DNA from 4 places in the Streptomyces sp. NPDC086777 genome. Region 1 is predicted to be linked to each of the others. Evidence: riboswitches for the same ligand, from Rfam matches in the RefSeq annotation. Region 1 holds a riboswitch; each other region holds the start of a gene.
The links. Region 1 has a riboswitch for S-adenosylmethionine ahead of AB0472_RS14415 (amino acid ABC transporter permease). Riboswitches for the same ligand answer to the same signal wherever they lie in the genome.

Region 1 (2,194 bases):
TGCGCCCGCTGTACGAGGCCAGCGCCCACCGCTACTCGGGACCGGCCCTCGCGCCGGTGTTCAGCGACGGCTGGTCCGGCCGCATCGTCAGCACCCACAGCCGGGACATCCTGCGCGACCTCGACCGGCACTTCGGTGACGGCGTCGCCCGGCTCTACCCCTGTGGCGCCGAGGCCCGGATCGAGGCCGTCGAGCGGCTGTGCACCGAGGACATCGAGCAGGCCGCCCAGCGTGCCGGGCGCGAGGGCGGCGACCCGGAGGCGCTGGCGGTGCTGCTCACGGCCCTGGACGGGCTGGAGCGCCGGCTGGCCGGGGTGGAGTTCCTGGTCGCCGGTCAACTCACGGCCGCGGACGTCGAGTTGTGGGTGGCCCTGGTGCAACTCGACACCGTGCACCGCAACCACCTGGACGCCGCCGCGGTGCACGCCGTCGCCGGCCACCCGGTGCTGTGGGCCTACGCGCGCCGGCTGGCCGCCCATCCGGCCTTCGGCGCCCACCTCGACCTGGACGGCATCGCCCGCCGCCACCACGGCCGTTGCCAGGGCCTGGAAGCCGCCGGCGCGGCCGTCCAGATCCTGGACTGGGCGGGCCACGCGGCGGACGCACCCCGCGTTTCGCGCAGGTGAGAGCGGCCCGAACCGTTTCGCCAGTCGGACAGGCGTTGACATTCGTTCGGGCAACTGCGTTACTTGCGGACCAGAACGGTCATGAGCGTCAGCGTCAAGCCCTGGCTTGCTGACCGGCAACCCTCGCACCGCGGTGGGGTGCCCCAGGTGACGACCGGACCGACGACGTTTCGGCAAGCGACGATTCGGTAAGCGCGAGTGCCCTCCGGGGCCGGAACGACAGTGACGGGTGACGACATGTACGCAGCCTCCAGGACGGCCCAGCGCCGCGCCGAGGGCTGCGTACGCCCGTACCCGAGCCCGCTCGTCGCCGACCGCGCCGTCGACCTGCTCCGTGTCAACAGCGCCCTGTGTAGCGCGTGTACCGCACCGGGCTGTGCCCGCTGTCGGGTCTGACCAGGCCTTTCCGCCGGTTCCCCGCAGCCTCGCACCCCAGCGTTCCCGTCGGAACACCGGCCGTCCGGTGTGCCGCCGTCCGCCCAGCCCCGTGCCCCGCGCGCCCCCGCGCACCGTGCCGCGCCCGAACGCGGCCCGGTGCGCGGCCCCCGCCGTGGGACACGTGGGTGTCCGACTCCGCCGGAGCCCGCCATGAGTGAACCCCCAGGCGCCACGATCGCCGCCCCCGAGGCGCCGCCCGCCGCCGACGAACCGTCACAATCCCTCTCCGCACAGCGCGTTCAGCCGCTGCGCAGGCCGGGACGGTGGATCGCCACCGCCGTCGTCCTGGTCCTGGCCGCCCAGTTCGTGCACGGACTGGTGACCAACCCCTTCTACCAGTGGGACCGCTGGGGCTACTGGTTCCTGCGGCCGACCATCCTCGACGGACTGGTCATCACCCTCGAAGTGACCGCCTACAGCGCGGTGCTGGGCCTGCTCGGCGGCATCGTGCTCGCCCTGGCCCGGCTCTCGAGGAGCCCGGTGCTGCGCGCGGTCAGCTGGACCTACGTGTGGGCGCTGCGCTCCGTACCGCTCATCGTGGTCCTGCTCTTCCTGTACAACTTCAGCGCCCTGTACAAGACGTTGAGCATCGGCGTCCCCTTCGGGCCGGCCTTCTTCTCCTTCGACGAGTCGAAGCTCGCCACCGACATGGTCGTCGCCGTCATCGGCCTCAGCCTCAACGAGGCCGCCTACGCGGCCGAGGTGGTCCGCGGCGGCATCCTCTCCGTGGATCAGGGCCAGCACGAGGCGGCCGCCGCGCTCGGCCTGCCCAGGGGCTACCAGTTCCGGAAGATCGTGTTCCCGCAGGCCCTGCGGTCCATCACCCCGAACTACGTCAACCAGCTGATCGGCCTGATCAAGAGCACCTCGCTCGTCTTCTACGTCTCGCTGCTCGACCTGTTCGGCTCGGCGCAGAGCATGGGCTCCACCTACCCCGGCGACATCGTGCCGCTGCTCCTCGTGGTGACCGTCTGGTACCTGATCCTGACCAGCGTCGTCTCCGTGGTCCAGTTCTACGTGGAGCGCCACTACGCCCGCGGCGCCACCCGCGCGCTGCCCCCGACCCCCCTGCAGAGACTCCGCGCCGGCCTCACCGAACTGCGCGCCCGCATCCGCCGGGAGGCCGCGGT
Region 2 (2,194 bases), on a different contig from region 1:
TCGGCGTACTCCGTGATCTCCACCATCGGCGGGCGTTCCTCGGTGTCCACGGAGTACGTGCGCGGTTCGAAGCCGTCCTCGCCCCGCTCGAACTGGGTGAGGGAGGGCCGGATCAGGTGGCCGCGGGCCAGCCGGAGCTGGGCCGTGCGGTAGATCGCGGCGGACATCCGGCCGAGGGCCTGGCCGTCCTGGTGGCGGTGCTTGCGGACGCCGACGTCGACCTGGGCGAGGGCGTCCAGGCCGGCCAGGTGCAGGGCGTCGACCAGCATGCCCAGTTCCACGCCGTAGCCGACCGGGAAGGGGAGCTGTTCGAGGAGCGAGCGGCGGGCCGCGTACTCGCCGCCGAGCGGCTGGACGAAGCCGGCCAGCTGCGGCCAGTGCATGTTCAGCAGCGGGCGGGCCATCAGCTCGGTGACCCGGCCGCCCTGCCCGGCGGCGCCGCCGAGCGGACGGTCGTACATCGCCTTGACGAGGTCCACGCCGGGGTCGGTGAGGAGCGGGCCGACGATGCCGGTGACGAAGTCGGAGGAGAACTCCCGCAGGTCGGCGTCGACGAAGCAGACGATGTCCCCGGTGGTGACCAGGAGGGAGCGCCACAGGACCTCGCCCTTGCCGGGGACGGCGGGGATGCGGGGCAGGATCGCGTCGCGGTGCACGACGCGGGCGCCGGCCGCGGCGGCCACGGCCGCCGTGCGGTCGGTGGAGCCGGAGTCGACGACCACGATCTCGTCGACGAGCGGCACCTGCTGCATCAGGTCGTGGCGGATGATCGCGACGATGTCGCCGACGGTCTCCTCCTCGTTGAGCGCGGGCAGCACGACGCTGACCGTCTGCCCGGAGGACCGTTTGGCGGCCATGACGCGGTGCAGGGGGCGATCGGTTACGGACCAGGAGCGGGTGGCCAGCCAGCGCTCGACTTCTTCCAGCACGGTCAGCGGCTCCTCACTGTCACGGCCACACGACGACGTGTGATCCATCTCGCGGTACGGACGACTCTCTCAACTGTCCTGGCCTTCGGTTACAGTCTTGAACAACGCCGATGACCATCGCATGTCCTGGGGTCACCCGGCGTTGACAACCGCATACCGCTCATCCAGAGGGGCAGAGGGAAACGGCCCGTTGAAGCCCCGGCAACCCTCCAGTCGGTACTCGTAGATCACTGTCGATCAGCGCGAGGCTCCCGGCTAGGGAAGGTGCCAAATCCGTCTCACGACGAGATGCGTCGTGAGGAAGATGAGGAGAAAGGGCCTCGCCTCACATGGCTGTGCAGACTGTTGCAAGCACCACGGATTCCACCGTCGACCTCGGTCCCGCCGCCGCCCTGAGCTGCCGCGAGTGCGGTCACCGGGTACCGCTCGGCCCGGTGTTCGCCTGCGAGGAGTGTTTCGGCCCGCTGGAGATCGCGTACGACTTCTCGGCCTACGACGCCGAGGAACTCCGCAAGACGATCGAAGCGGGTCCCGCGAACATCTGGCGCTACGCGCCGCTGCTGCCCGTCCCCGCGGACGTGGCGACGAAGCCGAACATCAACCCCGGCTGGACCAAGCTCGTCCAGGCCGACAACCTGGCCAGGGAGCTGGGCGTCACCGGCGGCCTGTACGTGAAGGACGACTCCGGCAACCCGACGCACTCCTTCAAGGACCGCGTCGTCGCCCAGGCCGTCGAGGCCGCCCGCGCCTTCGGCTACACCACCCTCTCCTGCTCCTCCACCGGCAACCTGGCCGGCGCGGTCGGTGCCGCCGCCGCCCGGGCCGGCTTCCGCTCCTGCGTGTTCATCCCGCACGACCTGGAGCAGGGCAAGGTCGTCATGGCCGCGATCTACGGCGGCGAACTCGTCGGCATCGAGGGCAACTACGACGACGTGAACCGTTTCTGCTCCGAGCTGATCGGCGACCCGGCCGGCGAGGGCTGGGGCTTCGTCAACGTCAACCTGCGGCCGTACTACGCGGAGGGCTCCAAGACCCTGGCGTACGAGATCTGCGAGCAGCTCGGCTGGCGGATCCCGGACCAGCTCGTCATCCCGATCGCCTCCGGCTCGCAGCTGACGAAGATCGACAAGGGTCTGCAGGAGCTGATCAGGCTCGGGCTCGTCGAGGACAGGCCGTACAAGATCTTCGGTGCCCAGGCCGAGGGCTGCTCGCCGGTGTCGGTGGCGTACAAGGAGGGCCACGACGTGGTCCGGCCGCAGAAGCCG
Region 3 (2,194 bases), on a different contig from region 1:
CGGCCTTCTTCCGTGCGGTAGGCCCACTTGGCACCGTCGGCGACCAGTTCCCTCACGGCGTTCGCGAAGCGCTCCACGTGCTCGTCCGGCGTCCCCGCCCCGAAGCTCACCCGGATGGCGTTGAGGGACTTCTCGCCCGGCGCCGCCTCCGGCGCCCCGCACTCGCCCTGGGTCTGCGGGTCGGTGCCCAGCAGGGTCCTGACCAGCGGGTGGGCGCAGAAGAGGCCGTCGCGGACGCCGATGCCGTACTCGGCGGAGAGGGCGGCGGCGAAGTGGGAGCTGTTCCAGCCCTCCACCACGAAGCTGATCACGCCGACCCGGGGGGCGTCGTCGCCGAAGAGCGAGAGCACCCGGACCTCGGGGACCTCGGCCAGCCCGGCCCGCACCTTCTCGATCAGGTACTGCTCGCGGGCGACCAGCGTGTCGAAGCCGGCCTCGGTGAGCGCCTTGCAGGCGGCGGCGATGGAGTAGGCGCCGATGACGTTGGGCGACCCTGCCTCGTGCCGCGCCGCGCTCTCGTGCCACTCCACGGCCACTCCCCCGTCCTCGCGCCGGGTGACCCTGCGGCTGGCGCCGCCGCCCGCGAGGTACGGCTCGGCCGCCTGCAGCCAGTCGGCGCGGCCGGCCAGCACGCCGGAGCCGAAGGGGGCGTAGAGCTTGTGGCCGGAGAAGGCGACCCAGTCGACGTCCAGGTCGCGGACGGAGACGGGGTGGTGCGGGGCCAGCTGCGCGGCGTCCAGGACGATCCGGGCGCCGTGCGCGTGCGCGGCGGCCGCGAGCTCCCGTACCGGCCACAGCTCGCCGGTGACGTTGGAGGCGCCGGTGACACAGACCAGGGCCGGGCCGTGGGGGTCGCGGTCGGCGAGGGCGCGTTCCAGGGTCTCGACGGCCTGGCGCGGGGTGCGGGGGGCGTCGAGGTAGGTGACGCGGGCGTCCTGCCAGGGCAGCAGGGAGGCGTGGTGCTCGGTCTCGAAGACGAAGACCTGGCAGCCGGCGGGGAGGGCGCGGGCCAGGAGGTTCAGGGAGTCCGTCGTCGAGCGGGTGAAGACCAGCTGGTCGTCGGGGCGGCAGTCGAGGAACTCGGCGACGGTCCGGCGGGCGTTCTCGAAGAGGTCGGTGGAGAGCTGGGAGAGGTAGCCGGCGCCGCGGTGGACGCTGCCGTAGTAGGGCGCATAGGCCGCGACGTCGTCCCAGACCCGCTGGAGGGCGGGGGCGCTGGCCGCGTAGTCGAGGGCGGCGTAGGTGACCTCGCCGCCGGTGACGAGCGGGACGGTGACATCCCGCCCCAGAACGGGCAGCGGGGCACAGACGGACTGGGCGGGGGCAGCGGTGGAGACGGACATGGGTGAACTCCCGTGTGAGCAGGTGAGATCCGCCGTGCGAGCGGACGCGCTCAAGCAGCGGCAGGGGAAAAGGGGGATGCGGAGGCGGGGCTCTGCGGCCCTATCGCATTCGCTTGCTCACGGGAGACTCCTCGACGACCAGGACCCCTGGTGTACGAGGGGTCCGCGCTTGCCGTGGACCTCGCTGCCCACGGCCTGGTCTTCACCCGGGGCACCCCGCCACGGACGGAGGGTTGCCGGACAGTCGGCCGGGGCCTCATGACTGTCACTCATGACCTGCGAAGAAACCTAGGTGAGGTGATCGCCGACGCGCAACTCCTGTCCGGATGACGGGACGAGCGCAGGCACGGCGCCGCACCGCCGGGGCGGCCGGTGTGGCTGTCCGCCGCTGACACGGAAAAACATGACCGGTCGGCGGAAGAGACCGGCAAGGCGCGACGGAAGGAGGAAGCGGCGGCGGGTCCTCCCGCGTGGCGTCGGGCACCGCCGCTCACACTCCTTCCGAACCCGGCGGCGATCAGCCGCGGCGGCGCGGTCCGGCGGTGCCGTGCCGCGCCGCGCCTCAGCCCTTCTGACCGCGCGGTGCCTGCCTGTTCGTCGCCGCTGCCCAGCGTTCCAGGACCCGCTTGGCCGCGCCCGAGTCGACCGACTCCCTCGCCTTGGCCATGGCCGCGCGGATCTGCTCGGCGAGTGTCCCGGTGCCCGGGTCCAGGGCCACCAGGGCCGCCGCCGAGTTCAGCAGCACCGCGTCCCGTACCGGGCCCTGCTCGCCGTCCAGCAGCCTGCGGGCGACCTCCGCGTTGTACGACGGGTCACCGCCCCGCAGCGCCGCCACGGGGACCAGGTCGATA
Region 4 (2,194 bases), on a different contig from region 1:
CTCGCCCTTCTTCGACCACAGGGCGGAGCCCCAGTCGTACCCGGTGCGTCTGCCCAGGGTGATCGACTGGTTCTGCACGTACTGCCGGAGCACGAACGGCCCGGACCCGACCACCCCGTCGCTGCACTTCCGCTGCGGGCTCCGCTTGACGCTCGCCGAGGACTCGATGCCCAGCGAGTGGGTCGAAGTGGCCTGGAGGAACTGGGCGTTGGGCTGCTCGAAGGTCACCTTGACGGTGAGCGGATCGACCACGGTGGTGCTCTTGACGCCGCTCAGGTAGCCCTCGGCGAGGGTGCCCAGGGCGCCGAGGCCCGGCACCGCGTCGAAGTTGTCCTTGACCACCTGCGCCGTCAGCTTCGAGCCGTCGCTGAAGGTGACACCCGACCGCAGGTGGAACGTGAACGTCGTCGCGTCGGAGCTGATGTCCCAGCTCTTGGCGAGCCACGGCACGATCCTGCCGGTCTTCGGGTCCTGGTCGGTGAGGGAGTCCACGATCTGGCGCACCGAGTAGATGGTGTCGTTGCTGCCGACCTGCTGCGGGTCCATGCAGCCCGCGTCGGAGCCCACCGCGAAGGTCAGGGTGCCGCCCGCCCTCGCCCGGCCGCTTCCGGAGCCGGAGCCGTCGTCGCCCGAACCGCACGCGGTCAGCAGGACGCTGGTGGTCAGGAGCGCGGCCAGGGGCGCCCATCGGAAGGGTCTGAGATCCGGAAGTGCAGTCACGGAGGGTCTTCTCCTACTCGTGTCACCGCGGCACGACCACGCACGTACGCGCGCGGGCATGACGGTGTGTGCGGCCCGGGCGGTTCGCCTCCGGCCGGGGATGCGCTGTGCTGACAGGGGAGTTCGGCATGCGGACGACACCGGGAACCGGTGGCGGGGGAGAGGACGGCGCGAAGGTGCCGGGGCCGGCGACGGATGTCAGCCGGCGGCGGCCGGGCCGGTCAGGCCCGACAGAGGCAGCTGGTCGAGCGCTTCAGATCGATGTGGCGCCGGCGCGAGAGCCGGGAGTACGCCGTGGCGTCGGCGGGGGAGGTGGCCGGGTCGTCGCTGTGTCGCATGCCGGTCCCTCCCCTTCTCCGGCCCCGGTCACGGGGCCACGCGCTTGCGGGAATTCGTCGGTGATCCCGCCGGGCTTTCACCTGGAGCACCCCACCGCGCGGGAGGGTTGCCGGTCAGCGAGCCAGGGCCTGACGCTGACACTCGATGCCGTTGGCGATGCTACGGAGCGGTTTTGTCGTACGTCAATGCCGTACCGTGACGCCCGTCCGGGAGAACGGGGTCGTCGCCGGCCTGCTACGACCGCCGTACCCCGCTGCTCACGACCGCCGTACCCCGGCAGGAGGAGGTGCTCGTGACCACGTCCCCGAACGCGCGAGCCGTGCGGACCACCCCGGAAGGCCTCCGGTGGGAGCCGAGCGAGCGCTGGGTACGGGGGCGCACGGGCGAGGTGACCGTCGTCGACAGCCGGCACCCCGTCCTGGTCTGGGAGCCGGGCGTGCCCGTCCCGCTGTACGCCTTCCCGCGCACCGAGGTCCGCGAGGACCTGCTCCGCCCCGCGAAGAACCCCCCGACGGGTACGCACACCGGCTCCCGCGTCTTCTACGACCTCGACATCGGCGGCGAACTGCTGGAGAACGCCGCCTGGACCTTCCCGGCCGCCGACCTCGCCGACCACATCGCCTTCGAGTGGTTCCGGCGCGTGGGCCGGGGCCTCGACCACTGGTACGAGGAGGAGGAAGAGATCTTCGTCCACCCCCGTGACCCGCACAAACGGGTGGACGCGATCCCGAGCAGCCGCCACGTGGTGGTGGAGATCGACGGCACGGTCGTCGCGGACACCCGCCGTCCCGTGCTGCTGTTCGAGACCGGCCTGCCCACGCGCTACTACGTGCCGCGCGAGGACGTCCGCCTCGACCTGCTCGAACCCACCGGCCACCACACCGGCTGCCCCTACAAGGGCACGGCCGAGTACTGGTCCTGGCGCGGAGAGTCCGACGTGCCCCCGAACGTCGTCTGGAGCTATCCGGACCCGCTGCCCGCGGCCGGCGCGGTCAGGGGACTGCTCGCCTTCTACGACGAGGCCGTCGACATCACCGTCGACGGCGAACGCCGGGAACGCCCCGTCACCCACTTCACGCGGACGCTCTCGGAGCGACCGCGGCCCTGACGGGACCTCGCGTGTCCGTCCGTGACG

Region 2: it holds a riboswitch for S-adenosylmethionine, as region 1 does, so the genes downstream of both, thrC (threonine synthase) here and AB0472_RS14415 (amino acid ABC transporter permease) in region 1, are expected to answer to the same signal.
Region 3: it holds a riboswitch for S-adenosylmethionine, as region 1 does, so the genes downstream of both, AB0472_RS44195 (aminotransferase class V-fold PLP-dependent enzyme) here and AB0472_RS14415 (amino acid ABC transporter permease) in region 1, are expected to answer to the same signal.
Region 4: it holds a riboswitch for S-adenosylmethionine, as region 1 does, so the genes downstream of both, AB0472_RS22305 (putative leader peptide) here and AB0472_RS14415 (amino acid ABC transporter permease) in region 1, are expected to answer to the same signal.

What each region holds. Positions count from the first base shown of each region.
Region 1 is NZ_JBFBJI010000008.1:220,141-222,334, reverse strand. It holds gene AB0472_RS14420 (glutathione S-transferase C-terminal domain-containing protein) at 1-626, shown strand, start outside; SAM riboswitch class IV at 704-827, shown strand; gene AB0472_RS14415 (amino acid ABC transporter permease) at 1,215-2,194, shown strand, end outside.
Region 2 is NZ_JBFBJI010000007.1:141,916-144,109, forward strand. It holds gene AB0472_RS12800 (glucosyl-3-phosphoglycerate synthase) at 1-929, opposite strand, end outside; SAM riboswitch class I at 1,087-1,240, shown strand; gene thrC (threonine synthase) at 1,259-2,194, shown strand, end outside.
Region 3 is NZ_JBFBJI010000065.1:30,747-32,940, reverse strand. It holds gene AB0472_RS44195 (aminotransferase class V-fold PLP-dependent enzyme) at 1-1,343, opposite strand, end outside; SAM riboswitch class IV at 1,504-1,620, opposite strand; gene trpD (anthranilate phosphoribosyltransferase) at 1,906-2,194, opposite strand, start outside.
Region 4 is NZ_JBFBJI010000015.1:142,047-144,240, forward strand. It holds gene AB0472_RS22300 (ABC transporter substrate-binding protein) at 1-720, opposite strand, end outside; gene AB0472_RS22305 (putative leader peptide) at 942-1,058, opposite strand; SAM riboswitch class IV at 1,094-1,208, opposite strand; gene AB0472_RS22310 (DUF427 domain-containing protein) at 1,352-2,167, shown strand.